One region of the Metasolibacillus sp. FSL K6-0083 genome, then DNA from elsewhere that is predicted to be linked to it. Evidence: predicted binding sites of a transcription regulator. Region 1 holds the regulator's gene; each other region holds the start of a gene.

Evidence for each region. Region 1 encodes LexA, which represses DNA repair genes until DNA is damaged. Its sites were predicted from a motif close to CGAACATATGTTCG; they were not measured.
Region 2: MHB51_RS02050 (DNA polymerase IV) is a predicted target of LexA. The motif match lies at 3,962-3,975, and genes of this name have one in related genera.
Region 3: MHB51_RS03595 (type IA DNA topoisomerase) is a predicted target of LexA. The motif match lies at 3,727-3,740, and genes of this name have one in related genera.
Region 4: uvrB (excinuclease ABC subunit UvrB) is a predicted target of LexA. The motif match lies at 4,307-4,320, and genes of this name have one in related genera.

Annotation. Positions count from the first base shown of each region.
Region 1 is NZ_CP152046.1:1,273,257-1,280,800, reverse strand. Features, by position in the region: gene MHB51_RS06165 (aldehyde dehydrogenase family protein) at 1-132, shown strand, start outside; gene MHB51_RS06160 (Zn-dependent alcohol dehydrogenase) at 158-1,270, shown strand; gene MHB51_RS06155 (aspartate ammonia-lyase) at 1,305-2,705, shown strand; gene MHB51_RS06150 (DUF2179 domain-containing protein) at 3,057-3,581, shown strand; gene lexA (transcriptional repressor LexA) at 3,937-4,560, opposite strand; gene MHB51_RS06140 (LysM peptidoglycan-binding domain-containing protein) at 4,910-5,239, shown strand; gene MHB51_RS06135 (recombinase family protein) at 5,239-5,895, shown strand; gene MHB51_RS06130 (DUF896 domain-containing protein) at 5,995-6,231, shown strand; gene tkt (transketolase) at 6,375-7,544, shown strand, end outside.
Region 2 is NZ_CP152046.1:444,481-452,024, reverse strand. Features, by position in the region: gene namA (NADPH dehydrogenase NamA) at 1-381, shown strand, start outside; gene MHB51_RS02065 (transglutaminase-like domain-containing protein) at 375-1,262, shown strand; gene MHB51_RS02060 (acyl-phosphate glycerol 3-phosphate acyltransferase) at 1,408-1,638, opposite strand; gene rnz (ribonuclease Z) at 1,662-2,594, opposite strand; gene MHB51_RS02050 (DNA polymerase IV) at 2,623-3,891, opposite strand; gene MHB51_RS02045 (DUF4003 family protein) at 4,067-5,020, opposite strand; gene MHB51_RS02040 (cupin domain-containing protein) at 5,072-5,581, opposite strand; gene MHB51_RS02035 (DUF1648 domain-containing protein) at 5,947-6,453, opposite strand; gene MHB51_RS02030 (chemotaxis protein CheW) at 6,636-7,115, opposite strand; gene MHB51_RS02025 (M20/M25/M40 family metallo-hydrolase) at 7,129-7,544, opposite strand, start outside.
Region 3 is NZ_CP152046.1:776,409-783,952, reverse strand. Features, by position in the region: gene MHB51_RS03615 (glutamate-5-semialdehyde dehydrogenase) at 1-596, opposite strand, end outside; gene proB (glutamate 5-kinase) at 601-1,695, opposite strand; gene MHB51_RS03605 (sigma-70 family RNA polymerase sigma factor) at 2,211-2,711, shown strand; gene MHB51_RS03600 (hypothetical protein) at 3,038-3,433, opposite strand; gene MHB51_RS03595 (type IA DNA topoisomerase) at 3,771-5,825, shown strand; gene MHB51_RS03590 (aspartate kinase) at 6,380-7,544, shown strand, end outside.
Region 4 is NZ_CP152046.1:1,770,250-1,777,793, forward strand. Features, by position in the region: gene uvrA (excinuclease ABC subunit UvrA) at 1-2,244, opposite strand, end outside; gene uvrB (excinuclease ABC subunit UvrB) at 2,251-4,233, opposite strand; gene MHB51_RS08395 (IDEAL domain-containing protein) at 4,503-4,763, opposite strand; gene MHB51_RS08400 (competence protein ComK) at 4,960-5,451, shown strand; one part of gene prfB (peptide chain release factor 2) at 5,540-6,571, opposite strand; one part of gene prfB (peptide chain release factor 2) at 6,573-6,644, opposite strand; gene secA (preprotein translocase subunit SecA) at 6,789-7,544, opposite strand, start outside.

The DNA.
Region 1 (7,544 bases):
GTGAATCGTTATGGCTGCTACGATTTTGCAAGCCCATTCGGTGGGGTGAAGCAAAGTGGCTGGGGTAGAGAATACGCCATCCATTCTTTAGCTGCGTTTACAAAACAACGAGCAATTTGGTTTGCTTATTAATCTGATAAAATAAGGGGAATTATTTATGAAAATGAAAGCTGCTGTAATGACAGAAATCAACAAACCACTATCAATTTTAAATGTAGAATTAGCAGAGCCAAGACATAACGAGGTGCTTGTCAAAATTGCTGCTACAGGCGTATGCCACAGTGACTTAAATGCATTAGGCGACAAAACGACGCCAACACCAACAATTTTAGGGCATGAAGGTGCAGGCATTGTTGTAAAAGTAGGCTCAAACGTAACGAATGTTAAAGTGGGCGATAAAGTAGCATTGAGCTGGGTTCCATATTGTGGTACTTGTGAATTTTGCGTGACAGGTAAAGTTCATTTATGTGAATCAGCTTTCGGTCCAATGTTTGATGGTACTTTATTAGACGGTACATCTCGCCTCAGCATTGATGGCGATAGAGTATATCACAATTCATTGCTATCAACATTTGCAGAATATGCGGTTGTTCCTGAAATGTCATGTGTAAAAATTCCAGATGAAATGCCATTAGCACAAGCGTCGTTAATTGGCTGTGGGGTGGCAACAGGTTACGGTGCTGCAGTAAATGCGGCAGGTGTAAAGCCTGGTTCAACAGTAGCTATTTTCGGTATCGGCGGTGTAGGTGTAAACGCAATTCAAGGTGCAGCAATTGCCGGTGCAGCGAAAATCATTGCAATTGATGTTAAGGATGCAAACCTAGAAATCGCGAAGAAATTCGGTGCAACACATACAGTAAACTCTAGAACGGAAGATTTAAAGGAAATTATTAAAGAGATTACAAACGGCGTAGGTGTACATTATGCAATTGATTGCTCAGGTCATACAATTTGTACGGAAAGCGCTTGGGAAATTACACGTAAAGGTGGCACAATCGTTGTTGTTGGTGCATTTAACCCAGAGCAAAAATTGAGCTTACCAGCTGGCGGATTCCACCGTGTTGGGAAGGTTTTAAAAGGGAGCTTCTATGGCGATACACAGCCGTTCCGTGATTTCCCAATGATTGCACAGCTTTATTTAGACGGCAAATTCAAGTTGGATGAGCTCATATTAGAACGTATTAAATTGGAGGATATTAATAAGGCATTCGATTCATTCCATGATGCTTGCTGTATCAACGTAGGTCGTGCAGTAATTGAATTTGAATAACAGTGACTAATGAAACGAAGGAACGGGATACGAGATGAGAATAGAAAAAGATTTCCTAGGTGAAATGAAGCTTAGCCCTGATGTATATTACGGTATTCAAACGATGCGGTCAATAATTAATTTTCCTATTTCAGGAAAAACAATCGAAGGTTATCCTTATTTAATGAAATCATTAGCATACATTAAAAAAGCAGCGGCGCTTTCCAATTTCGAAGTTGGAGAGCTCGCTGCTTCTCTTAAAGATGCGATTATTACTGCGGCGGATGAAATGATTGATGGAAAGTTTAAAAATCAATTTCCAGTAGATATTTATCAAGGTGGCGGGGGTCTTTCAATTAATATGAATGTCAACGAAGTGCTCGCCAATCGCGCTAATGAAATTATAACAGGAAATAAGGGCTATACGCATGTGCATCCAAATGAACATGTCAATATGTCTCAATCTACAAATGATGTGCTACCAAGTGCGATGAAGCTAGCATGCTTTTTTTATATGCAGGATTTAATTAACTGTTTAACACAGTTTGAGAAAACCCTTCAGCACAAGGAAGATGAATTTCAACTGCTCGTTAAAGTTTCCAGAACGTGTTTACAAGACGCATTGCCGATTACATTTGGTCAGCAATTTAGCGCATACCGTTCATTTATTGCCAGACAAATAAATGAGTTGAAGAGGTTACAGGAAGGTTGCTTACAGCTTGTTATTGGGGCAACAGCAGTAGGTACGGGCTTAGGTGCTTCGACAGACTATGTCGAGGGGATGTATCGAAATTTATATGATGTAACAGGGCTGACAGTGCGAAAAGTAGAAAATTATTTTGATGGTCTACAACACGCGGACGAGTATGTTAGAATTTCTAGCTGCTTAAAGGGGTTATGTACAGGACTTTCCAAAATGGCAAGTGATTTTAGAATACTCTCTTCGGGACCAATAGCGGGATTAGGTGAAATTGAGCTTCCAGCAGTTCAATCGGGTTCATCTATTATGCCTGGAAAAATCAATCCATGTATTCCTGAAATGATGATGCAAGTTTGCTTTGATATTTATGGCAAAGATCAGGCAATTACATTTGCGGCAGATAGAGGCGAGCTTGAATTGAATATTTGGGAAGCCATTATTATGAAAAATCTGTTTGAGCAATTTTCATTGTTAATAGCAAGCATTCCAGTGTTTCGAGAGAAGTGTGTAGCAGGAGTTCAAGTGAAAAAAGAAATAAATCAGCTTCGCGCGGAAAGCTCCTACGCTCTATCGGTCGCAATTTCAAAACAATTTAGTTACGAAATTGCTAATGAAATAGTAGCGGAAGCGCAAAGCAAAAAAACAACGGTAAAACAGATTGTTGTTGAAAAAGGTTTATTAAGTGTGGACGAAGCTGAAAAATTACTCGATCCAATCCATTTAACCTCTTTAAGCAGAAGTCTTCCATCTCTATAGGTGGCAAAATGAATGCAAGCATTAGACCGATTTCAGCGGGTTTTCAAACACTTGCTGATAAAGAGGAACTCAGTCTAAGAACATCGCATCTTGCGATAATGACTGAGTGACCAACATCCGGATGTCACAGATTTTAAAGGGAGGTTTGCATGATGCAAATCAGTTAACCGTTGTCACAGGACGTGACGGTTTCAGGTTAACTTCCACCAAATAGCTTGAAAGAATCTGGACACAATTACGTCAAGGCGTAATTGATTAAACGTGAAATAATAACTTGATAATCGAGTATTATTATATAGTTATACGATAGCAGAAAAATACCATTATAAAAGATTATGAAAGGTCCTGCGTATGAATAATATTTTATTAATTATTATTTTACAACTTATTTATGTGCCTTTATTAACGCTTCGTACAATCTTTTTAGTAAAAAATATTACGGTTTTAGCATCAATTATAGGTATGGTTGAAGTACTGATTTATGTGTTTGGTTTGTCCCTTGTATTCAGTGGAAATCAGAGCGTATTAGCGATGGTTGTTTATGCAGTTGGCTTTGGGCTAGGTATTTTTTTAGGTACGATGATTGAGCGTAAATTAGCAGTAGGCTATGTTTTTGCTGCGATTAATACGCAAAATAAAAACAATGAACTAGTGGAGTTTTTAAGGAATGAAGGTTTTGCAGTTACAATTTACAAGGGCGAAGGACGCGATAGTGAGCGCTATAAATATGAAATTTTAACGAAGCGTAATCGTGAACACGAACTGTTTCAAATTGTCGAGCGATTTGAGCCAAATGCCTTTATTATGTCATATGAGCCGAAGTCGTTTAAAGGCGGTTTTTTAGTTACACGTATGAAACAAAAGAAAAATAGATGAAGTGTCAAATAACAGGTATTTATAGACAGGCAATATTCTGAGATTTCTTATATAAAAAGCATAATTTTGTTGCAAACAGCGCTGGAAATCATCAAAATACGGCTTTTTACGAAAATTATACGTCATTTATAAACATTCACAATTTTTCAAAGCGGATGTAAAATAGCACTAATACCTCGCTAGCATGCTTTTACATATGAATGAACCTCATAGGACATCACGAAAATTTCCAATAATATTCCTCGTTTTTCTCCACAATTAATGATGTGAAAATCATGCTAGCTTTTAAAAAATGAATAGTATATTCAAAGTAAAAAACTGAGCTGTCCCAAAAATCCGGTGCTCAGTTTTTGTATTATTGTATTTTACGATATAGACCGACAACCTGCCCTAAAATCGTTACTTGATTTACTAAAATCGGGTCCATTGAAGAGTTTTCAGGCTGTAAACGAAAATGTGTTTTTTCTTTATAAAAACGCTTTACTGTTGCCTCATCATCTTCCGTCATCGCAACGACAATTTCACCATTGTTTGCAGTTGATTTTTGCTTAACAATTACATAGTCTCCATCTAAAATTCCAGCTTCAATCATTGATTCTCCCATAATTTCTAACATAAATAGCTGATCCTCAGAAGTGCCATATGAGTTTGGAAGAGGAAAGTATTCCTCGATATTCTCGATGGCTGAAATAGGAAGTCCCGCCGTTACTTTGCCAATCAAAGGAACATGGATAACACCTTGTTGTTCTATCTCACTATCATTATTGTTGTCTAAAATTTCAATAGCGCGTGGCTTTGTTGGGTCTCGACGAATAAGTCCCTTGCTTTCTAAACGAGCTAAATGGCCATGTACAGTAGAACTAGATGCTAAACCAACCGCTTCACCGATTTCACGAACTGACGGTGGATAACCTTTTGTTTTAACTTCTTCTTTAATAAAAGCTAAAATTGCTTCTTGGCGTTTTGATACTTTTGTCAACTCATTCACCTCTTTTATCTTGTTTTAGTAAACTACTCTCACCATTCATAGATGATGGAAGGGACGCTATATTGGACCTTGTTCAGCATATGTAAAGTTGCTCGCTAAACAAAGATAAGCCTCCGACGATAATCACAGATTTTTAAAACGAGTTTGAAGGCGCTTCAAAAAACTGGATGTAATTACGCCGAGGCGTAATTGATAGAACAAATTTTCTTATTTTCAGTATAACAAAAGAGAAAAATAAATGCAAACATTAGTTCGAAAATAATTGTTGACAAAAACGTTTGTTCGTTTTAATATGAGAACATACATTCCGAACTAACATTCTATTCCAGGAGGCGTTACTATGAATTGGTTGAAAAAAAATAGTTATATTGCAGTTTTTGTCGCATTTACGGTATTTGTCATTTCAGTGTTAGTTATTACTGATGAGGATATTGAACAATATGAAGAAATAGTCATTGAACATGGAGATACGCTTTGGTCTTTAGCCGAACAGTACCGAGGTAAAATGTCAACGGAGCAATGGATTGGCTTTGTGAAAAAATCAAATTACCTTTCTGATGAAAAAATAGTGATTGGACAACAGCTGCTAGTACCAATTGAAAAACGCTCTATTATTGCCAAGCAAATGACAGAGGATAGCCATTCGCGTGAAGTGGCGAATAACAATTAATGGTTACACAAACTGCGGTCATATATGTGAGGGTAAGCACCGAGAAATCAACCCAATATACATCTCTTGCAAGGCAAAAAGAAGAGCTAAAAGCATATGCAAGCAGCTTGCATTTTCATATAGTTGAAATATTCGAGGACCAACAGAGCGGCTTCGATGTGGAAAGAGATGGCTTGCTAGATATGTTAGATTATATGAAGGAAAATAATATGACAACTTTGTTCGTCCAAGATGAAACACGATTAGGACGAGGCAATGCACGCGTAGCAGTGTTACATCTTTTACAAAAGCAAGGTATCTCGGTCATATCTTTAAATGATGCTGGTCCACTAGCATTAAATGAGATGGATACAATGCTTTTAGAAATTTTAGCAATAGTAGAGGAGTATCAGCGCAAGCTGCACAATGCTAAAATACGACGCGGAATGCGACGCGCAGTAAATAACGGATATCGTCCAGAATACAATTTGAAAAACCGTGGCAATCCAGAGGGGCGCGAGCGAATTGACGTGCCTATCGAAGAAATTTTAAAGTTGCGGGCGAAGGGCTTTACCTTTGAAGAAATTGCCACTACATTAAGAGGCTTAGGATTCAATATTAGCAAAGCAACAGTTCACCGCCGCTTTGTAGAATATCAAAAAGAGAGTAGTATGTAAGCAGTCTATTCAAAACGTAAAGTACAAGATAAATCACTTGCGCTTTACGTTTTTTTCTCATACCTTTGTATTATGGAGTTTTAGAAAGGTGAGAAAAATATGTTATCCAAACAAAAATTAGCTCGAATTAATGCACTAGCAAAAAAAGCGAAGGAAGGTACGCTGACAGAGGCGGAAGCGAAAGAACGTACAGCACTTCGTAAAGAATACTTAGACACATTCCGCGCAACGATGCGCGATACGATTGAGCATGTGAAAATAGTAGATCCGGAAGGCAATGATGTAACGCCAGAAAAACTAAAAGATATAAAAAGACAGAAGGGCTTTCTAAACTAAATTTACACAATTTTATACAATGTGACACATTTAGCATTTAGTATGTGGAATTTCAAAGAAAACACCTGCTAACCATTGTTTTCTTTAACATTCTTGACTACACTATAAAGGTAGACTATATAGCACGAGAAAGGATGTCAAAAATGACTCAAACTCCGGATCAACTTGCAATTAATGCAATCCGTACATTGTCAATTGATGCAATTGAAAAAGCAAATTCTGGCCACCCTGGTTTACCAATGGGGGCAGCTCCAATGGCTTATACGCTATGGACAAAGCATTTACGCCATAACCCACAAAATCCAAATTGGTATAACCGCGATCGTTTTGTGTTATCTGCTGGTCATGGCTCTATGCTACTTTATAGCTTATTACATTTAGGAGGCTATGATTTACCAATGGAAGAAATTAAAAACTTCCGTCAATGGGATTCATTAACGCCTGGTCACCCAGAGTACGGTCATACTGCTGGTGTTGAAGCAACAACAGGACCTCTTGGACAAGGTATCGCCATGACTGTCGGTATGGCGATGGCTGAGGCGCATCTTGCGGCTAAATATAATAAAGATGGGCATAAAATTGTAGATCACTACACATATGCTCTATGTGGTGATGGCGATTTAATGGAAGGTGTAGCTGCAGAAGCAATTTCATTAGCAGGTCATCTGCAATTAGAAAAATTAATCGTGCTTTACGACAGTAATGATATTTCACTAGATGGCGAGCTAGGCATGTCATTCTCTGAAAACGTTCAAAAGCGCTTTGAATCATATGGCTGGAACTATTTACGCGTTGATGATGGGAACGATGTAGCGGATTTAAGTGCTAAAATCGAAGAGGCGAAGCAACTAAAAGGCAAGCCAACATTAATCGAAGTGAAAACTGTCATCGGCTATGGTTCACCGAATAAATCAGGTAAATCAGATTCGCATGGTGCACCTCTTGGAGCAGATGAGGTAGTATTAACAAAAACACATTACGGTTGGGAGCACGAGCCATTCAGCATCCCACAAGAAGTATATGAAACATTTAAAAAAGCAGCAGAACGTCAAGGTGTTGCAGCGGAAAATGCTTGGAACGAACAATTCGAAGCTTATCGAACTGCATATCCAGAGTTAGCTGCGGAATTTGAAAATGCTATGGAAGGCGATTTACCAGCAGACTTTGCAGCGGAAGTACCAGTATATGAAGCAGGTAAGTCTGTCGCAACACGCTCATCTTCAGGTGATGTAATTAACGCTTTAGCGAAAAAATTACCATCATTCTTCGGAGGTAGTGCTGACTTAGCAAGCTCAAATAAAACGACAATTAAA
Region 2 (7,544 bases), 830 kb from region 1:
GTACGTGTATCAGCAAATGAATATACAGAAGGCGGTCTAGTGCCAGAAGATTTCATTCAATTTGCACGCTGGATGGTTACACAAAATGTCAATTTAATTGATGTTTCATCTGGTGCTGTTGTACCTGCGACAATTTCAGCATATCCACTTTATCAAGTGCCTTTTGCTAAAACGATTAAAATTGGTGCGAATGTTGCGGTTGGGGCGGTTGGCCTGATTACAACGGGACAAGAGGCTGAGCAAGTCGTGCAGGATGGAAGTGCTGATTTAATTTTTATTGGACGTGAACTATTGCGTGACCCATACTTCCCGTATCGTGCAGCCCAGCAGCTAGATGTTACATTAGAGCCAACTGTAGCAGTTTATAAACGTGGATGGTGAGAAAAAGCTGGCTATTTGTGGTGTTGTTCATGCTTGTAGGCTGTACCTCCACAACAAAGATAGTAGAAGAGGCTACAATTACGGATGAAGTTATTGCTGATGAGCCATCATTGGATGAGCTTTTGCAGGATAAACATTTCGTGCGCAAAGTGTATGGTGAACTTTTCACTGCGACTTCTCCTGAGGAGTTAGAAAAGGTCTTAGCTGCACAACTCACTCAATTTGATCAAAATATCGGGCTGATTTATAAGGGGCAAAACCTTTCACCTGAGGACGTAGAAAGGCTTCTTCAACAATTGAAAATTAATCATGATATGATTGGCGGCACATTATTTTACTATGAATTTGCGGTCATTCCGATAGAGCAAGGTATATTCCTTGACTTATTTTCACGCTTTACAACGAATAAAATTGAAATGGCAAGCATTTTACCGAAGCGAGATGCTCTACTCGCCTCTTTACAACTTGAAGGTATGTCGGAACGAGAGAAATTAGAAGCGATTCATCGTGCGATTATTGAAGGCATGGATTATAATTTTGAGTATGACGAGCTTGTAACAGACCACTCACCAGCAGGCTTTTTCCTCTATGGTAGTGGCGTTTGTCAAGCCTATGCGTCCGCCATGCATATGTTATTAGTTGAAGCGGGGCTTGAAGCAAAACTAGTTTACGGTGAGCTGAAAAGCGCTATTGCAAATGATACAAGGCATATGTGGAATTTAGTGAAGATTGATGGCAAATGGCGGCATGTTGACGCCACATCTAACGATCGTGGTGCAGAATTTGACAATCAGGTAAGCAAGGTTTACTTCATGCTGACAGATGAGCAACTTCGTGCTACACATGTTTGGAAACAAGAGGATTATCCAAAGGCTGAGTGATTGAAATAAAGAAGGGGCTGTTCAAAAAGATATTTTTCGAACAGCCCTACTTCTGCATTCACTATTTGCCAAAAATTTGTGCTTCTGTTCCATGAGCGCAAAGAGCCGTTTCAAAACGACTTAACAGACAGACTCTTTCACAGCATTATAAAACGCCCGCACGAATTCGTTTAACGATTGAATATGTCGTATAGCCTGCCATTGGTGCAAGCACACAGCCAATAGTAACCCACGTCATTAACGCACCTGTCTCACGCAATGCAGTAAAATTCGTCGCAATAAAAACGACAATACCAAATAACAATATGTAGCTTAAAACATTTGGAAAAATGACAAGCAGACGTAACACTGCTGGATTCATTTTTGGTTGGTTCATCTATTCCACGCCCTTTTCTTATATTATACTAATTCCTTGTTTTTCAATTCGATTTGGGTACCATCATTCGCCATATACGTTGTAGGAAATACTTCACGGGCTTGTTGTAGCAACTTTGCCAAATCATTTGGCAAAAAGCGAGCACTAATATGGTTTAAGATTAAATTTTTAGCCTTAGCTTTTTTAGCAACTGTTGCCGCCTCGACATTCGTTGCGTGTCCATAGTTCGCGGCTAAATGCTTCGTTTCAGCATCGAATGTAGCTTCATGCACGACAATATCCGCCCCTTCTGCTAGGTGAATCGCATTGTCACAAAGCTTTGTATCCCCTAAAATTGTGACAATAAAGCCTTCCTTTGCTGGTGAAGTAACATCCATGCTATAAACTGTTTCTCCACTTGCTAGCACTATATTCTCTCCTTGCTTTAGCTTGCCAAGTAAAGGGCCTTTCGGTACGCCAAGTGTGAGCGCTTTTTCTACTAATAATTCACCAAGTAACGGTTTTTGTTCAATTCGATAGCCGTAACAAGGAATAACATGTGCTAACAGCATCGCACGCACAATAAATTGCTCATCCTCGAAAATAATGCCTTCTGTCACTTCTACATATTTTATAGGATAGCTCAAATGGGTTGTAGTAAGTGCAAGCGTTGTTTCAATCCAATTTTTTAAGCCTACTGGACCGTAGATCGTTAATGCATCTTCGCCACCTAAAAAAGAACGGGAGCTTAATAATCCTGGTAAACCGAAAATATGGTCCCCGTGTAAATGGGTAATAAATATTTTTTCTATTTTACGTGGTTTAATTGTCGTGTGGAGGATTTGATGCTGTGTTGCCTCTCCACAATCAAATAGCCATATTGTCCCTCGTTCTTCAAGTAACTTCATGGCAATCGAACTCGTATTGCGTTCTTTTGAGGGCATACCTGCACCTGTTCCTAAAAAATGCAGTTTCAAATTATTCCCTCCTTTCGTCATATTGGTGTTAATTTGAAGGTCTTTTTGAAGATTTCGGCTCTATCGAATCAAAATCATCCAAAAAATCTTTACTAAAGCTCGTATTTGCTTGATACTTCCCTTGTGCTGGTGCTACCACACCTCGCTTAATTGCTCCTTTACCGAATTTACGCTCAAGCTGCTGCACTAATTCGACAATCGGCTCATCTTTAATTTGCTCCTCATAATCAAATAGGCCGAGCTGCTGTGTGACATGTTGTTGGTCAGCAACATTGGATACTGTCACTCCTAGTAAACGAACAGGAGCTTCATCCCAATGCTTCATAAATAGCGCCCATGCTATTTCGAAAATATCTGCTTCACTGGCAATAGCGTTTTTCACTGACTTACTTCGTGTTTGATTATGCCAATCTGCATCTCGAATATAAATGGTCACGGTTGTTCCTGCAAGCCGCTTCGCTTTTAAGCGCTGCGCCACTTTTGAGCTAAGTTTTTTGATAATTGCTTGTAAAGCTTCATAATTCGTTTCATCACGCGGTAATGTAGTAGAATTGCCGACGCTTTTTGTATCATAAATTGAATCTGGATTAACTTCTCGATTATCCTCTCCATTTGCTCGTGCCTTTAAGCGCTCTCCGTTAACACCGAGTAGCTGCCGAATTTTATACCCCTCCACCTTTGCCAACTGTTCAATTGTTGTAATCCCAATTGTCGCAAGCTTATTCGCTGTTTTTTTACCAACACCGTGCATCGCAATAACAGATAATGGCCAAAGCTTTTCAGAAATATCACGCTTGCGTAAAACGGTAATGCCCATTGGCTTTTTCATATCAGAAGCTGTTTTTGCTAAAAATTTATTTGGCGCAACGCCAAGTGAACAAGGAAGATTCAACTCTGTATATATACGTTGCTGAATTTCTCGGACAATTTCCATCGCATGGCGCTTCATGCATAAGTCGCTAATATCAATATAGCTTTCATCGATTGAAACAGGTTCAACAAGCTCTGTATATTCACGTAATAGCTGGAAAAACTTTTTAGAGGCGTGGCGATAACGCTCAAAATTCGGTGGTAGAATAATAAGTTGCGGGCAAAGTTTTTTCGCCTCATGCACTGTCATCGTCGTTTTCACACCAAAGGCACGCGCCTCATAGGAGCAAGTAATAATAATCCCTCGACGCTCTTTCGGATTTCCCGCAATCGCAATTGGCTTGCCCTTTAAGCTAGGCTCAAAAACTTGTTCAACAGAAGCATAAAAACAGTTCATATCAATATGTACAATAACACGACTTGCCATTCACCACACCTCCTTTTCTCTATTATACGCAAAATGTTGAAATGCGAACAGCTATTCTTAAGGAGGCGTCCAAAAAAATGTGCGAAAGCACTGCTTTCCGGACGTTTCGTAAGTGTTTTAATCTTTCTATTGCATTAAAAGAAGGAGCTGCCTTTTTGGACAGCCCCGTTATCTCCTAATCACCGCTACTGCTTGAACTAACCGCTACTGCAGTTGTTGCTGCCATAATCGCATATTGCATTGAAATAAGCAATTCAATCGAAACAACAGATAATAATTCGTTTGCCTCAAGTGTACGAATTGGTAAATATTGCTGTACTGCAATGGCGAATGCTTGATCTTTGTACCATTTTAAATATTTTTGACTTTTAAACATTTCATAGAGCTCAATCAATTGCTGAAGCTGTTTATCGTTAATTTGTGTCAATGCTAAAAATCCTATTGAAATATAAAGGGCTGGTCGCACCTTAATTTTTGCCTGTTCTAATTGCTGTTTGATTGCAATGATGTAAGGTACGAATTGTTCATTATACTCAATACTTGGCATTGTTAAAATTTGCGACAATGCCTGAAGTTCGTTTCCTTGTGAAAATTTTGCTTCCTTTAGCTCATCATAATAACGGCGCATCGTATTTGTACGCAGCTCAATATCTACATCATCTAGCGCAAATAATACAGCCACTGGCACATCGTCATAAGAAGTTAAGAATTTATGTCTTTTCCGCATTTCACGATAAACTATCTGTGCCCGCTGTGCTTGTTGTTCTTTAAATTCACTTGTTAAAAATAGCGCTGCAATCGTTGTATAAGATGTGTTTGAGAACTTTGCTTTGCGTAAAATCTCCGTATTGCTTAATAATTCATTAATTGCTTCCTTTTTGTCTGGCTCGCCTGCAATATGCATTGCATAAATATACTGCACTAAAAGATTTGTGCGCAATGTGGAAAAGAAGCCTGTTTCTTTTTTTATTGCGCTAACAGCTTCCTCTAATTCGGCGATATTAACTTCTTGTTGTCTCACCGTGTAGTATGATGCCATTAACAAAACAACCGGTTTCCCTACAGACCATCCTGCAAATTTTTCAATTTCTTTGTAATTTTGTTCGAACAGTTGGATTATTTTTTCCATAGCAAGCACCTTCCTTTATCTATATTCTACGTGGAAGTGTGCTTAAAGGATTCATTTTTTCCGCTTTTCCACTGTACCAAATGGGTGGTCAGGTGGAGCATAAATCGAAAACAGCTTTAATGGCTGTCGCCCAATATTAATGACATTATGCCATTTTCCAGCAGGTACAAAAATCGCATCCCCTGCATTTACAGCCCGCTCTACCTCAAAATAATCTCTACGGTCGCCTATTCGAACGAAGCCTTGCCCTTCCTCAATATAGAGCAATTGGTCTGTTGCTGAATGACGCTCCATGCCGATATCCTCGCCAACACGAATATTCATCAACGTCGTTTGCAAATGCTTTCCCGTCCAAATCGCTCTACGAAATGCCTGATTTTGTATTGTGGCATTGCGCAAGTTAACTACATACGGATGCCTACCATAATCTCGCATTGACGTGCTGTCATCATGCGGCCAGTGCCACGGGTTGTTCGGCTGCATAGGATGTTGCGGCATCATTGGATGGTACGGATATTGCTGCATCGGTGTTTGTGCATAATAATAGCCGTTATAATACACTTTTTAGCCTCCTCTAAAATATAAGCTCGCCTTATGCTATGCAAAACTAGATACAAATGTCCCAATTAGGAGGCGTCCAAAAACCATGCATTGCTGCTATTTTGGCAAAATAGCGCTTTCTTTGAAAACGGGAGAAACACGAGGGTTAGTGGTGAGGGCTTCTAAAAGGTCATTTGGAGATACTCCTACTGCGACATAACTACTGTAGGAGCACGCGAATTTAGTAATTATTTAATATGGAAACATGCGCTTACAAAACAAAATCCCCTTTTCAGAAAGCTCTCACTATTGTCACGGGTGAATTCTTTGCTGAAACAATAGAAAAAGCGCCCATCAAGCAACTACACTGTTTGTCGGCGCCTCCCTCATTTGATTTTCATCATTTTAACAATACCGAAAATTATAATGCTAAAAAGTAACACGAGTAGCACAATTAAAGTAGATGAGCCAAGCAATAGCTTTTTTTGTTGAGCAATTATTACAATTTCATATGTAATATACGCAAAAATAAGGCAACATATATTTTTCGTGTAGTTCAATACTTTTTTACTTGCTTTATAAAACTGCTCTACATTTGATTCATTTAGACGCGCGGGATAATTATGCAAATGCGGCTTTTTTTCTAATATTTGTAGCATGAAAAATAAGGCGATGCCTATAATCGGCAAAATAAGCATTTCATATTTGGAGCCCCAACGATCTATTTCACCAACTCCATTAAAATGCATCGGCACTCGTGCAGGCAAAGTTGTCCAATTTAAAGCAATAAATATAATAGCAAATAATAGCGCAGCAATACCTATAATATCTGCAATTTTTTCTGTAGTTGATTTTGGAAGATTAATTTTTGGTCGATAAGGTTCCTTTAACATATTCACACCTCTTTCTCTATTTTGTTCACAGCTTTTATACCGTTTAAAGTATCAAAAAGTTTCAAAATATATTTTAGTGTTTTTTTATGTTGTAAGTTGCGAGTTTTATTAATTTATCTACAATTTCTTTCAATTTACTGCTTAAAAAGCTGACGCATTTGTGCATCAGCTTTTTAAGTAAATTAATTTTCCTGTTCATTTTCTAGCATTTTATGCATATATTCAATAATTTCTCGAATACCATCTAAAGAATTGACTAGAATTTTTGGGTCAACACATGTAATCATGCGGTTTTCTAGATTTGCAACGGCTGTAAAATATTTTGTTTTGGCATAGTTGACTAATCCGATTTGCTGTAATTCGTTATCGCTAAAATCTAAAATTTCCTTCGCATCAGATACGACAAGTCCGTAATTGACGATGTCTGTATTTAGTACAATCATGCGCACTAAATCACCTGTGCTTGGCGTATTATATAAAATTCGTTGAAAATCAATAACTGGTATTAATTCGCCTCGAATTCGTGTAAAGCCAAGTAAGTAGTCGGGCAAATGTGGAATGGGTGTGATTTGCTCAAGCTTTTCAATTGATACTACTTGCTCAACTGGTGCAGCATATTCTTCATTGCCGCAACCAAAAACAACTGATTTACGAAAGTCCATGATTTACCCTCCCCTATTTCACTGTTTGTTTCACAACTTCTACTAATAAGCTCGCTAGCTTTTCTAATTCAGAAATTGGCATGCGCTCATTCGTCGTATGAATTTCCTCATAGCCAACTGCAAAATTTACTGTCGGGATACCAAAACCTGATATAATATTTGCATCGCTACCGCCACCTGACGCAAATAGCTTTGGCTCACCACCAATTGCACGAACTGCAGCTGTAGCTACTTGTACAACTTTATCGCTCTCAGTTACACGGAAGCCCGGATACATCAGCTTTACTTCCACCTCTGCACGACCGCCTAATTCAGCAGCAGTACGCTCAAATATTTCTTTCATATGTGCTGTTTGCGCATTTAATTTTTCTTCTACAATTGAACGCGCCTCAGCTAAAATTAATACTTCATCACACACGATATTTGTTG
Region 3 (7,544 bases), 500 kb from region 1:
ACGTCTAAAAATTCACTTAAATGAAAGAGTTCTTTTGCTGTTTCTCGGCTTGTGTCTTCAACTAAAAGCACAGCATCTAATGGGAAATTTGCATGATGCAATGCTTTATGAATAGATGCAATAAGTGCGATATTTGAATTTTGAGCAGAGGAGCTACCTCTTAATATAGCAGCATTGCTTGTTTTTAATGCTAGTGTTGCTGCATCAACAGTAACATTTGGACGTGCCTCATAAATCATACCAATAACACCAAGGGGCACACGTCTTTTAACAATATGCAATCCATTTTCTTTTTGAATATTTTCAAGTTCCTCGCCAATTGGGTCGGGTAACTCAATTAATAATTGAATCGCCTCGCTCATTGCTTGGATACGTCTTTCATTCAGCATAATGCGGTCGAGTATTGCAGCAGATAGTCCATTTTTTGCTCCAAGCTGTAAATCCAACTGATTTGCTTCTACAATTGTCGCTGTATCCATTTGCAACTGCTCTGCAATACAGGCAAGGGCCTTATTTTTTTCAGCAGTTGTTTTCATATTCATGATGATGCTTGCATTTTTTGCTCGTTGTCCCTTTTCCCTTACTTCGTTAGCCATCTATTTAAACCTCCTTCATTTGAACCCAATAATCACGATGAATTACTTCTGTTGGTTGTTTGAATAATTCAGTCGTGCGCTTTCCCATTGCTTGCTCGAGCTCCTCCTTGGAATATTTTATTTCACCACGTCCGATACAATGATGCTGGTAAAACACTTCAACGACATCACCTCGTTTAAAATGACCTTCCAATGCGTAAACACCTGCTGGTAATAAGCTTTTGCCTCCAGTCGTCAAAGCTTTGACAGCCCCTTCATCAATGAATACTTTTCCTGTAACTGTAGATAATCGAAGCCATTGTCTACGGCTTGATAAAGTGGAGGGTTCCTCGCTAGAAATATACGTACCATCCCCATTGCCAGCTAAAACTTCCAGTAATTTTTTTGCTCCTGTTCCTTTTCCGATAAAAACATTAATGCCTGCTTCAAGAGCATAGCGCGTAGCTAATAGCTTTGACTCCATCCCCCCTGTGCCGACTTTGGAGCTGCTGCCCGATGTGTTAGCAAGTAGCTCATCCGATATAACAGTTAAAAAATCTAAGCGTTTGGCATTAGGATTTTTTGTGGGATTCACTGTATATAGCCCATTGATATCCGTCAAAATAATTAGTTGGTCTGCATGAACAAGCCCTGCTACTAATGCAGAGAGCATATCATTGTCTCCAAATGTCAGCTCCGCAACAGATATCGTATCATTTTCATTAATAATCGGTATTACAGAGCGCTCTAGTAGCTCAGAAAATGTAGCAGAGGCATTTTTGTAACGTTCTTTTTCGCTAAAATCTGTACGAGTTAGCAAGACCTGTGCTGAAATAATATTGTATTTGATAAATGCCTCATTGTAGAGCTGAATTAGTAGGCTTTGTCCAACAGCCGCCGCTGCCTGTCTGCCTTTCATCGTGACGGGACGTGTTGGATAGCCGAGCTTGCGGAAACCAGCAGCGACAGCGCCAGATGAAACGAGTAACACCTCGTGCCCTGAAAGCTTCAACTGTACGAGAGCTTCGATATGGTCATTAAATTTTTCAAAATCAATTTCTCCTTTATTATTTGTTAAAGAGCTACTGCCAATTTTTACGACAATCCGTTTTCGTTCCATATTTCTCCTCCTAGCAGATGCAATGAAAAAAAGCCCATTTCCTCCTAATTGATATAGGACGAAAGGGACTTCCGTGGTACCACCTAAATTGAATGCATACAATGCATTCCACTTATCTCATAACGCTGAGTGAGCGCTTAGTTTGGCTAAGGGCAAGTTGAGGGAGGTTGGGCGGCTTGTACTATGCGAATTTTTCAGCCAAAGCATTCGCTCTCTGTTATAGTCAGTGACCGCTTACTAGTCTTCAATAAGCTAAATATATTTTACATAGCATGCACGATGAAGTGTATTTTGTCAATTGTAATTTTGAATATTCCGATAATAAAAATGGCGAAAAATACTATTTTTAAACGTTAAAATGCATAAATATAATATTTTATGTATAAAAAATTTGATTTTCTCCTTATTTTATAATAAAAATATGCTATTTTCGTTTTTGATAGATTGATTCCTAATGACTATATTTAAGCCACCTAGGAATAAGCAGCTTGTGCACAATGCAAAAGGAATCTTCAATGAACTTTGAACAATGCTATGAACAGTATAAACCGTTAATTCAAAAGGCGTTATATCGTTGCCGCGTTTATGGCAATTTTGATGAATATAGACATATAGCGATGATTGCTTTATGGGAGGCGACGCAAACATATGACGAAAATAAAGGAACCTTCGAAACATATGCCTATTTTATGATGCGCTATCAAATTATTGCTGAGATGCGCAAGCAAAACAATCATCGAAATCGCAACATGCTAGTTGGTGATGAAGCTTTGCAAGTTTTTATAGATGATGGACGAAATGCCATTGTGATTGAAACACCAGCACTCGCAATATTGTGGGAAGAGTTAACGACAGATGAGCGCTATATTTTGACTAGCTATTATGTCCTGCAAAATAGTGACAAAGAAATTGCGCAAGCTTTACAACTCAAAGTGGAAACGTTGAAAAAAAGAAGACAGCGCCTATTAAAGCGCTTGAACAAACAGCTTACTGAGTGCGGTAACATGTTGTTGTAAAAAAGATAAAATCTCTTTCATCTAAATTCAAAATAATACCATTAAACCCAATGTTTATTACTTTGCCAAACAAGCTAGCATCCTTTGACTTAATAAAACAAAAACGAAAAGGGCTGTCCAAAAAGCCGTGCATAGCCGGCGTTTTGGACAGTAGCAATGATGTTTCGCAAAATGTTGATTCCTATAAACAGAGAACACCTCTTTTAAAAATGGGATGAACATTTGCTTTAGCAGCGTTATCCTTCAGTAAAAGGGAAGCGATGAAAACATTGATTTCAATGCGGTGTCAAAACAAAATAGACTTTTCGCACAACTCCTTTCTGAATTTACAAATTTTCATATAAATGCTGAATAAAATGTGTGCGCTCTTCGGGGGATTGCTGAAAATTATTAATGAGCAATGCTCCAAGCGTAAAATCGTCATCATTGATTAAAAACTGCATATTCACAGGTTGTTCTTGCTCGTTAATTGTACATTGCCCTTTAAATTCTACAACAGCCTGCTCACGCTGAGTTTTAAAATAGACCCATTTGCTTTCATCACAATAATGATTAAACACATCCTCGATTGTTGTTGTATTCGTTTCACTTAATGATATTTGCTTTATTTCATCTATGTATTGATTATCTGTAATATCATCCTTTGGTCCATAAAAATAAATGAAAATGCCGATAATACAAAGCGGCACTAGCCAAAAAATTGTACGTTTTCCAAACCCCATAAGTCCCCTCCTCATTTACACTAGTAGCATTATAGCATTTGATGATACAGTTGGAACAGTGAAATTGTGTACTGAAAGAAAATATAGAGAGAGGAAGACACCGATGAATCAACTAAAAATTATAAAGTTAAATGAGCAAAATTTACAAACTGAAGGTTGCTATTGCTTGCGAAGTGATAAGTGAGCTGCAGGTTATCAGCATAAAAATGAATGGTTACAGCAGCAATTTCAGCAAGGCTTGCGATATATTAAAGCAATAGAAGGTGAAAAGCAGGCAGGCTTTATCTGATTTACAAACATATGTACGTTTAATATACTAGTTATATAGAAAGGGGCGATGTATAAAGTGAGAGCGCTGCTCATTGCCGAAAAGCCATCGCTAATGCGAGATATTGAAAAAGTTTATAAGCGCATGCAATTGCCATATACAATTGACTTTGCTTCATTTATAGGACATGTTGTGGAGCTAAAGGAGCCACACGAATATAAAAAGGAATGGAAAAAATGGGATTTAGCAGTGCTACCGATGATGCCGGAGCGCTATGAATTTCGTGTAAAAAAAACTGCCTATAAAGTGTATAGGGAGCTAGAGCAAAAGCTAAAAACAGGGCACTATGATTTTATTATAAATGCGTGTGATGCGGGGATGGAAGGGGAAAACATCTTTTATTCCTTTTATAAAAAAGTGGGCTGCAGGCTACCCGTAAAGCGCTTTTGGACATCACAAACAACGGATAATGCAATACATAAAGCATTGACCCATTTGCTAGATGAAAATGATTACCTCATTCGCAATCTGCGCAATGCTGCCATGTATCGCATGATATTTGACTGGCTAATTGGCTTAAACTTAACGCGTGTTGCTACGGTAAAAGGTGGGCGTACGATTAAAGTTGGTCGTGTAATGACGCCAACCCTCGCCATTGTAGTCAAACGTGAGCTTGAAATAAAACAATTCCAGCCAGAGCCATATGCGCAAATTGAATTACAGCTACCAGAAATGACGGCGCTATGGTTTGACCCAGTCCAAAACACAAATAAAATACAATCTGGCGAAGTGAAGGCCATTGCTGCACGTATTACAGAAACAGCGATTGTCAAAGAGCTGAAAACTGAGCGCAAAGCATTGCCTGCCCCACCATTGCATTCATTGCTGGAACTGCAAAAGGAAGCGAATAAATTTTATGGCTTTACATCTGCAAACACATTAAAAATTGCTCAAAGCTTGTATGAAAAAAAGTTAATTACTTATCCACGTACCGAATCTAAGCATTTACCGACAGCATTTGCTGAAAATATTACAGCACATATTAAAGCGCTTTGTTCATTAGAAGAATACCAAGCTATTGCAGGGGAAATTATGCGTAATCACTCGAATATAGCTCGTGTCACCTCCTCTAAACGCTACGTAGATGATAAAAAATTAACGGACCATCATGCTATTACAGTAACGGATGTAGCTGTAGGGCGCAAAAAGCTAACTGAGGCGGAATGGAAAGTGTACCATCTTATTTGTAAACGTCTTTTAGCTATCTTTTTACCAGCCTATCAATTCGATAAAACGACTATTATTTTACAATCTGGTGGGGAGCTTTTTAAGCAAACAGGTAATCGTATTGTAGAAAAAGGCTACACAGTATTATATGAAACATTTCGTAGAAAGGGGGAACTTCCTCTCCCTTTATTAAAGGTAGACGATATATTACCAATTAAGGAGTTAAATATTTTATCTAAAATGACTGAACCGCCATCACGTTACACAGATAGTACATTGCTTGATGCGATGTTCCATGCAGGGCGCTTTATAGAGGATGCAGAGCTGCAAAAAATTTTAAAGGACGCAGAAGGTATTGGTACATCGGCAACACGTGCAGAAATTATAGAAAAATTGATAACGATTGGTATGCTAGAACGACAAGGGAAATCATTAGCTGCTACTAATTTTGGAATCGATGTTATTGCTAGCTTAGGCAATCATGATGTCGTTTCTCCAATTTTAACAGCAATTTGGAGCAAAAAGCTAAAGGACATTGTCGATGGTCAATTAAATGCATCTGCATTTTATAAGGAAATGCTTGCCTTTGTAGAAGAAACAACAGCGCGTATGAAAGCGTTGGAAATGCAAGTGGCTGAAAAAGAGATTGTCGTTGTCGGGAGCTGCCCATTATGTCGTAATGCAGTAGTAGAAGGGTTCCGAGCATATACATGTCAAAACAAAGCATGTAAATTTGCTATTAGCAAAGTATTAATGAAAGGTAAAGTAACAGCAATTGATGCGAAGAAGTTACTTTCTGGCAAAGAAACTCGTGAAATCCGCTTTACATGGAAAAGCGGTAAAAAAGGTAAAGCTCGCCTGAAGTTACAAGGGGAGAAGTTGGAGTTTGTTTTTTAGGATTTACCAAAGTAATCAGGGCTATCGGAAAAGATAATTTCTTTTCTGATAGCCCTTCATGCTATATTCAAAATTTCCTACAAGTATATCTCATGATAGTTACAATTAAAAAGACTGTCACTTTCCAGTAGCTGAATAAGCTGGGACTTTTAAGTTGTTGATAAGCAATCATTTCATATGCGAAAAAGAGAGGATGCCATACTATTTTTCCTAAATTCCTAGTTAAAATTAGATATAGCAATTTTATCGTTAGAAACTTTAGTAAACTGGTAAGATTTCTATTGTTTTTTAGGGAATATGCGTATACAATAATGCTCTGTAAAGTAATTTGTGAATACTTGTCTGAATTGTTTTTCAACTAGGAAATTCGCACTTTTTCGCATGAAAAACCATATAATAAGTGCAAATGTTTTGAAAAATGTTCATCTTTTTATAAAAAAACGTCAAACTTATTACAAATTGTCTTGACGTATTTGTAATAAGTTTGTACACTGTGTAAAATCAAATGTTTTTTGGGGAAGTACAATAATATTATAAGGTAAGGATTTGGTAAAATGATTGTATGTAAATTTGGTGGAACTTCTGTTGCGAATGCGCAGCAAATTAAAAAAGTTGCGAATATTGTAAAAGCTAATCCAGCAAGAAAAATTATTGCAGTATCTGCTCCAGGAAAGCGCACGAATGATGATATTAAAGTAACGGATTTATTAATTGAACTTGCAAACAGTGCATTGCAAGATGGAGATACTGAGTTAAAATTAAACATAGTAATTGAACGTTATGCTGATATTGCAGCAGAGCTAGGATTAGATGATACGATTATCCAAATCATCACAGATGACTTGCGCGAACGTCTGGAAGCAGACAAGTCACAACAGGCATTATTTATGGATAACATAAAGGCCAGTGGTGAGGATAATAATGCAAAGCTTATCGCAGCTTATTTTAATTCAATCGGAATGCCCGCCAAGTACGTGAGTCCAAAAGAGGGCTTAGTTGTGAACGATTTACCAGAGCGAACTTTTGCTTTGCCTGAAACATATGAGAATCTAAGCAAGCTTGCGAATGTCGAGGAAATCATTGTGTTCCCGGGCTTCTTTGGTTATACAAAGACGGGCGTACTGCGTACGTTTGACCGCGGTGGCTCAGATATAACAGGTTCGATTTTAGCCTCCGCAGTTAATGCAGAACTTTATGAAAACTTTACTGACGTTGACTGCGTCTTTTCAGCAAATCCGAAAGTGGTGAATTGTCCAGTGGAAATCAAGGAAATCACATATCGTGAAATGCGTGAACTTTCCTATGCGGGGTTCTCAGTATTTCATGATGAAGCGTTAATGCCTGTATATAAACAAGGGATTCCAGTAAATATTAAAAACACAAATAATCCTGCTGCATCTGGTACACGTATTGTACCAAAGCGCCCGGCAACAGGTAGCCCTGTTACAGGTATTGCGACGGATAGCGGATTTTCTATTTTATATGTATCGAAATATTTAATGAATCGTGAAGTAGGCTTCGGTAGACGTTTACTGCAAATTATCGAGGAAGAAAATATTTCATATGAGCATACACCATCTGGACTAGATGATATTTCAGTTATTATGCGTTCCCATCAATTGGACGATGAGATTGAGGCGCGTATTATGAAGCGGGTGAAAGAGGAATTACAAGCGGAGGACGTGCATTTTCGTCATGATTTTTCAATGGTTGTAATCG
Region 4 (7,544 bases), 500 kb from region 1:
TTTTATAATACCATCACCACGACAAGCCTCACAGCGACCACCTTTTACATTAAAGCTAAAGCGCCCTTTTTTATAGCCGCGTACCTTCGCCTCATTCGTCACAGCAAAGACGTCGCGTATATCATCAAAAACGCCTGTATAAGTTGCAGGATTGGAGCGTGGTGTACGCCCAATTGGTGACTGGTCAATATCAATGACCTTTTCTAACTGCTGAATACCATCTAGCGATTTATGCGCTCCAGGCTTTACCTTTGAGCGATTCAATTTTGACGCGAGCGATTTATATAATATCTCATTAATAAGCGTAGATTTACCAGAGCCTGATACACCTGTTACAGCAATAAATACGCCAAGTGGAATATCGACATTCACTTTTTTCAGATTATTTTCGCTCGCACCTTTAATGACAAGCTTGCGGCCATCCGGTTTGCGTCGTTCAGCAGGTAGAGGAATAAATTTTTTACCGCTCAAATACTGCCCCGTCAACGATGAATCATTGCCCATGACCTCTGTTGGCGTTCCTTGCGCAACTATTTGTCCACCATGCACACCTGCTCCCGGTCCAACATCAATAATATAATCTGCTGCTAGCATTGTATCTTCATCATGCTCTACGACAATTAATGTATTTCCCAAATCCCGCATGCTTTGCAGCGTCGTGATTAAACGGTCATTATCGCGCTGATGCAAGCCAATCGATGGCTCGTCTAAAATATACAGTACACCTGTTAAACGTGAGCCAATTTGTGTAGCTAAGCGTATGCGCTGTGCTTCCCCACCTGACAAAGTCCCAGCCGCACGTGATAAGGTTAAATAGTCCAAGCCAACATTTACTAAAAAGCCTAGTCGTTCATGAATTTCACGTAAAACTAAACGCGCGATTTGCAAATCTTTATCCGATAATTTTAAGCTATCAAAAAACGCATTTGCTTCCGAAATAGAAAACTGCGTTACTTCACCGATATGCTTGTCGCTTAACTTCACCGCTAGCGTCTCTGGCTTTAAGCGGTACCCCTTACAGGCTGGACATGGCTGCTCTGCCATATACTTTTCCATTTGCTCACGCACATAGTCTGAGGACGTATCACGAAAACGACGTTCTACATTATTCAATACACCTTCAAATTCAATTAATTGGCTACGCTTATGCCCAAACTCATTTTCATAATCAAACTGAATTTTTTCCTTTCCAGAGCCTTTTAACACTTTATCCATTTGTGGCTTTGGTATATCTTTAATTGGTACATCCATTGGAATACCGTAATGGTTACATACCGCTTTTAATAATTGTGGATAATATTGAGAACTCGTCGGCTCCCACGGCGCAATAGCATGCTCAAGCAACGTTTTATCCCAATCTGGCACAACTAAATCCTTATCTACCTCACGCTTCATCCCTAGCCCATCACAAGAAGTACACGCACCAAATGGGCTATTGAAGGAGAACATGCGTGGCTCTAGCTCTCCGATAGAAAAACCACATTGTGGACATGCGTGATGCTCGCTAAATAAAAGCTCCTCATGCTCCATCACATCGACAAGTACACGTCCCTCAGCTAGACGTAATGCAGCCTCTAATGAATCACTTAAACGTGCGGCAATCCCTTCCTTCATTACAACACGGTCAACGACAACCTCAATAGTATGCTTTTTATTTTTATCCAACTCAATATTGTCGTCTAAATCGCGAAGCTCCCCATTAATACGCACACGCACATAGCCTTGCTTTTTCAAGTCCTCCAATAGCTTTACATGCGTTCCTTTACGTCCTTCAATCATCGGTGCAAGAAGCTGCATTTTTGTGCGTTCAGGGTATTCCATTAAGCGGTCAACCATTTGTTCAACTGTTTGTGACGTAATAGGCGTTCCATGTGTTGGACAAATAGGTGTACCGATACGCGCGAATAATAATCGTAAATAATCATAAATTTCCGTTACTGTTCCAACAGTCGAGCGTGGATTACGACTCGTTGTTTTTTGGTCAATTGAAATTGCTGGCGACAAGCCCTCAATCGTATCAACATCCGGCTTATCCATTTGTCCTAAAAATTGGCGTGCATAAGCAGATAGTGACTCAACATAACGGCGCTGCCCCTCAGCATAAATTGTATCAAATGCTAATGAAGATTTTCCTGAGCCAGATAACCCTGTTAAAACGACTAGTTGATCACGAGGAATTGTTATGTCAATGTTTTTTAAATTATGTGCCCGGGCACCTTGTACAACGATTTCTGTATTTTTCAAGTGGAATCACCTTTCTGCCTTCAATTCAAAGATTGTGTCTCGAAGCTCTGCTGCACGTTCAAAATCAAGCGCCTTCGATGCTTCTTTCATCTCTATTTCCAATGATGCAATCAATTTATCAATTTCAGCCTTCGTTAATTTTTTACCTTTTGTCACTTTTGTTACGTATGTTTCCTCTTCCTCTGCTACTTGTGTTGCGCGAATAACATCTGGAATTTTCTTAATAATCGTTCTAGGTGTAATACCATGTTCCTCATTATAGGCAATTTGAATGGAACGACGGCGCTTTGTTTCCTCAATCGCTTTTTGCATTGAGTCTGTCATTTTATCTGCATACATAATCACATGGCCATTCGCATTCCGTGCAGCGCGCCCAATAGTTTGAATAAGTGAACGCTCAGAGCGAAGGAAACCCTCTTTATCAGCATCTAAAATCGCTACAAGTGATACTTCTGGAATATCAAGTCCTTCTCGCAATAAATTAATGCCAACCAACACATCGTATGTCCCTTTGCGCAGCTCGCGAATAATTTCAATGCGCTCTAGCGTTTTAATTTCAGAGTGCAAATATTCTACCTTTAAGCCTGCTTCCTTTAAATAAGAAGTTAAATCCTCCGACATTTTTTTCGTCAATGTCGTTACAAGCACTCGCTCTTTGCGCTCCATGCGTTGATGGATTTCATCTATTAAATCATCAATTTGCCCTTCAATTGGACGCACATCAATTAGCGGGTCTAATAAGCCTGTTGGACGGATAATTTGTTCAACCATTTCCGGTGTATGCTCTAGCTCATACGGACCTGGCGTCGCTGATACATAAATCGCCTGACTAATCTTTGAATCAAACTCTTCAAACTTTAGTGGACGATTATCCAAAGCTGATGGCAAACGGAAGCCATGCTCCACTAACACTGACTTTCTCGCTTGGTCACCATTGTACATTCCACGCACCTGCGGCAATGTTACATGGCTTTCATCAACAATGAGTAGAAAATCGTCGGGGAAATAGTCGAGCAATGTGTATGGTGTAGCCCCCGATTCGCGCAATGTTAAATGACGTGAGTAATTCTCAATACCTGAACAAAAGCCCATTTCTTTCATCATTTCTAAATCATAATTTGTACGTTGCTCTAGGCGCTGTGCCTCTAACAATTTATCCTCCGCACGAAACTTTGTTAACTGCTCGTCCAGCTCCACCTCAATGTTTTTAATGGCCTTAAGCATCTTCTCCTCACGTGTAACGAAGTGAGATGCCGGAAAAATAGCTACATGCTCACGCTCCGCTAAAATTTCACCCGTCAATGCATCGACCTCGCGAATACGGTCAATCTCATCTCCGAAAAACTCGACGCGAACACAATGCTCATCACGAGATGCTGGGAAAATTTCAACTACATCACCGCGCACCCGAAATGTTCCACGAATAAAGTTAATATCATTGCGCTCATATTGCACATCGACAAGACGACGTAACAGTTCATTACGCTCTATTTCCATCCCTGTGCGAATAGAAACAACCATTTCTCGGTATTCCTCTGGCGAACCTAAGCCATAAATACAAGAGACTGAAGCAATAATAATTACATCATTACGCTCAAATAATGCGGATGTTGCTGAATGTCGTAGTTTATCTATTTCATCATTGATGCTCGAATCTTTCTCGATATACGTATCCGTTTGTGGTACATATGCCTCGGGTTGGTAGTAGTCATAATAGCTGACAAAGTATTCCACTGCGTTATTTGGGAAAAACTCTTTAAATTCGCTATAAAGCTGACCTGCCAATGTTTTATTATGTGCCATAACAAGTGTAGGCTTATTTATTTGCTGGATAACATTCGAAACGGTAAATGTTTTCCCTGTACCTGTTGCACCTAGTAACGTTTGATGCCGCTTTCCTTCTCGAATGCCTTTAACAAGCTCCTGAATGGCACTTGGTTGATCACCATTAGGTTTATAAGCCGATTGTAAATCAAAAATTTCCGTCATGCTTTTTCGTCCCTTCTTGCCAATCTAGTTAGTTGTATTTTAGCATATTCATTTTCAAATATCGACAATTAAGCGAACATATATTCCTTCGTTTTTTAAAAATCTACTTTTCAAGCAAGTTTAATTCATCGCAGCGTCCCAAAAGCATTGTATTTCCTGCTTTTGGGAAGCCTCAATTAAATTTAGCTTTTTAATGCAAATAAAAACAGCATGTTAGATTTTCACTTTTCTAACATGCTGCCCTATTTTTTTGCCATCCTTTAAGTGATTCACATAAAGGCAATGCTTTCTTCATTTGGTTGCTCCTCCAGCTCGCGTAATTCGCTTGTATAATTATAAAAATCTTGTTCATTCCTTTCATCTAATGCCACATCGATTAACTCTTTCAATTTTTCAATTCTTTGCAGCCTTTGGAGCCTACTTAAGAATAAGTCCAGATAAATATCACTCAACAATTGCTCGCATTGATTTTTAGTACCTTGCTGACCCACTGCGCGTAAAAACTCAGTGTATGAATAGAATTTATCCATGTTAATCACCTCGATGCTCTTTTTTCTATTATATAGAACAGAAAATCAATTTGCAATATTTTCTGATAATTTTATCTTTTCTAAATATTTTTATTGCTTTATCATCATTATTGTTGATTTCATTAACATAGATGTATTATACTGGATATTATAGAGGATAGGTGGATTGTTCTATTTTATTGGAGGAGATTCTAATTTGAATACAAGCATTAAACATCTAAATTCTTACTGTGTTACAAATGCAACTTATTTACTTTTACCAATAAAAAAAGACAAGCGGTTGCATACACTCGTCTTTGATAAAGCCGGTTGTCTCTACGTTTCACAAAGTCCCATGAAAATCATTCGCGCCTCATGCAGACAAATGGGAAGCAGCTACCAATCAGCGATAGAGCTTTCCAAACAATACTTCGGCGCAAACAAGCATAAACTCCCCATTGTCGTCGCAATCAATTACGGAGACCCTTGTGTTATGTTTCCTTTAATGTCTCCAAAATCCCCTTTGAACGGCTGGGTATCATTCAACTCCTTAATCAATATCCGAGACCAAGAAGGTCAAATTAACGTCACATTCAAAAATTTTTTAGATTCCGATTTAGATATTCAATATACATCTTTTTGTAAACAGTATGTCAGTGCAGCGATGTTACATAAGCACTTAACATCAAAATGGACGCATTTATATTAATTTAATGTATGAGCACCCCTCTATCCTCTACACTTGAAAAAAGGCTTTTCAGAAAAGTGTAACCTCCTCTGAATAGCCCCATAGCTTTCTATTTTATAATGCGCGAACGTAAATAAGCATTAATAAACGCATCAATATCTCCGTCCATTACTGCGCCAACATTCCCTGTTTCCTCGTTCGTACGATGATCCTTTACCATCGAATATGGGTGGAATACATAGGAACGAATTTGCGAGCCCCAGCCAATTTCCTTTTGCTCACCACGAATTTCATCAAGCTGCGCCTGTTGCTTTTCAATTTCTAATTGGTAAAGCTTAGCCTTCAACATTTGCATTGCTTTTTCACGGTTTTTAATTTGTGAGCGCTCCGCCTGACACTGCACTACGACACCTGTTGGTATATGCGTAATACGAACAGCAGAGTCCGTCGTATTAATATGCTGTCCACCAGCACCTGTCGAGCGATACGTATCAACTTTTAAATCCTCGGAACGCACTTCTATTTCAATATCGTCGTTAAACTCTGGCATTACTTCACATGATACAAATGATGTATGGCGACGACCTGAAGAGTCAAATGGCGAAATACGTACAAGACGATGTACGCCTTTTTCCGATTTCAAATAGCCATATGCATTATGACCTGTAATCGAAAGTGTAACGGATTTAATCCCCGCTTCCTCACCAGGTAAATAATCAATTGTTGATACTTTAAAGCCTCTCTTTTCAGCCCAGCGTGTGTACATACGAAGCAACATAGAGCCCCAATCTTGAGATTCCGTACCACCTGCACCGGGATGCAGCTCTAAAATCGCATTATTTTTATCATATGGATCGGCTAACAGCATTTGCAATTCAAAGTCTTCCATCTTTTCTTCAAACTGCTCTAGTTCGCTTTCTAGCTCCATTTGTAAATCTTCATCTGGCTCCTCACGTAAAAGCTCTATTGTCATCTCTAAATTCTCATGTGTCGCGAGTAATTCATTGTAATCATTGACAATTGCTTTAATACCATTTGCTTCATTAATAACCGTTTGTGCCGCTTGCTGATCATTCCAGAAATCAGGCATGAGCATTAATTCATCAAGCTCCTGAATACGTGCCTCTTTATTTTCTAAGTCAAAGAGACCCCCTAAAATCAGCTAATTTCCCCGCTGTATTTTCTAAAATGTTTCTTGCTTCTGCTAATTCAATCATATTTATTCCTCCGTTGATTTTCTTCTATATGAAGAAGTAGAAAGGGACTGCCTAAAAAGCGTGCTACTACGATTACTCATCGCAGAAAATATAGCTAGCGCACTACTTTCTAGACAGCCCGACTTCCATTTTTATACCTAGTTAGTTCGCAACACCGTGACAGTTTTTATATTTTTTTCCGCTTCCACATGGACAAGGCTCGTTACGCCCGATATTTTCTGCTTTACGAACAGGCGCCTTTTTCTTTGGTGCTGCCTCTTCCTTTGGATTAACAGCCTGCCCTTTAGCTACTTCTTCACGTTGTAAATTACTGCGAATTTCAGCCTTCATTGCATATTTCACTACATCCTCGCGCACAGCCGCAACCATATCCTCGAACATCGCAAACCCTTCTTGCTGATATTCGCGAAGTGGATCCGTTTGACCATATGCACGTAAATGAATCCCTTGGCGCAGTTGATCCATCGCATCAATATGGTCTATCCATTTCGTATCAATGGAACGAAGTAAAATAACCTTTTCAAATTCACGCATGCGCTCAGGCGTTAACTGCTCTTCCTTATCGTTATAACGCTCTTGTACAGCTGCATAGATGACCTCAATCATCGCATCTGGCGCTTTGCCCTGTAAATCATTCACAGTGACTTTTCCTTCATCAAGTAAATTTGCTGCGATATAATCTTCAAGCGGCTCTAGGTTCCAATCCTTTTCCTCACCTTGCGTATGAAGCGCCACGGCATTTTCAATTGATTCACGAATCATCGTCTCAACAAGTGCGCGCATATTTTCAGATTCAATTACATCTTGACGCTCTTTATAAATAACCTCACGTTGCTGACGTAATACATCATCATATTGTAATAATCGCTTTCGTGCATCAAAGTTATTACCCTCAAC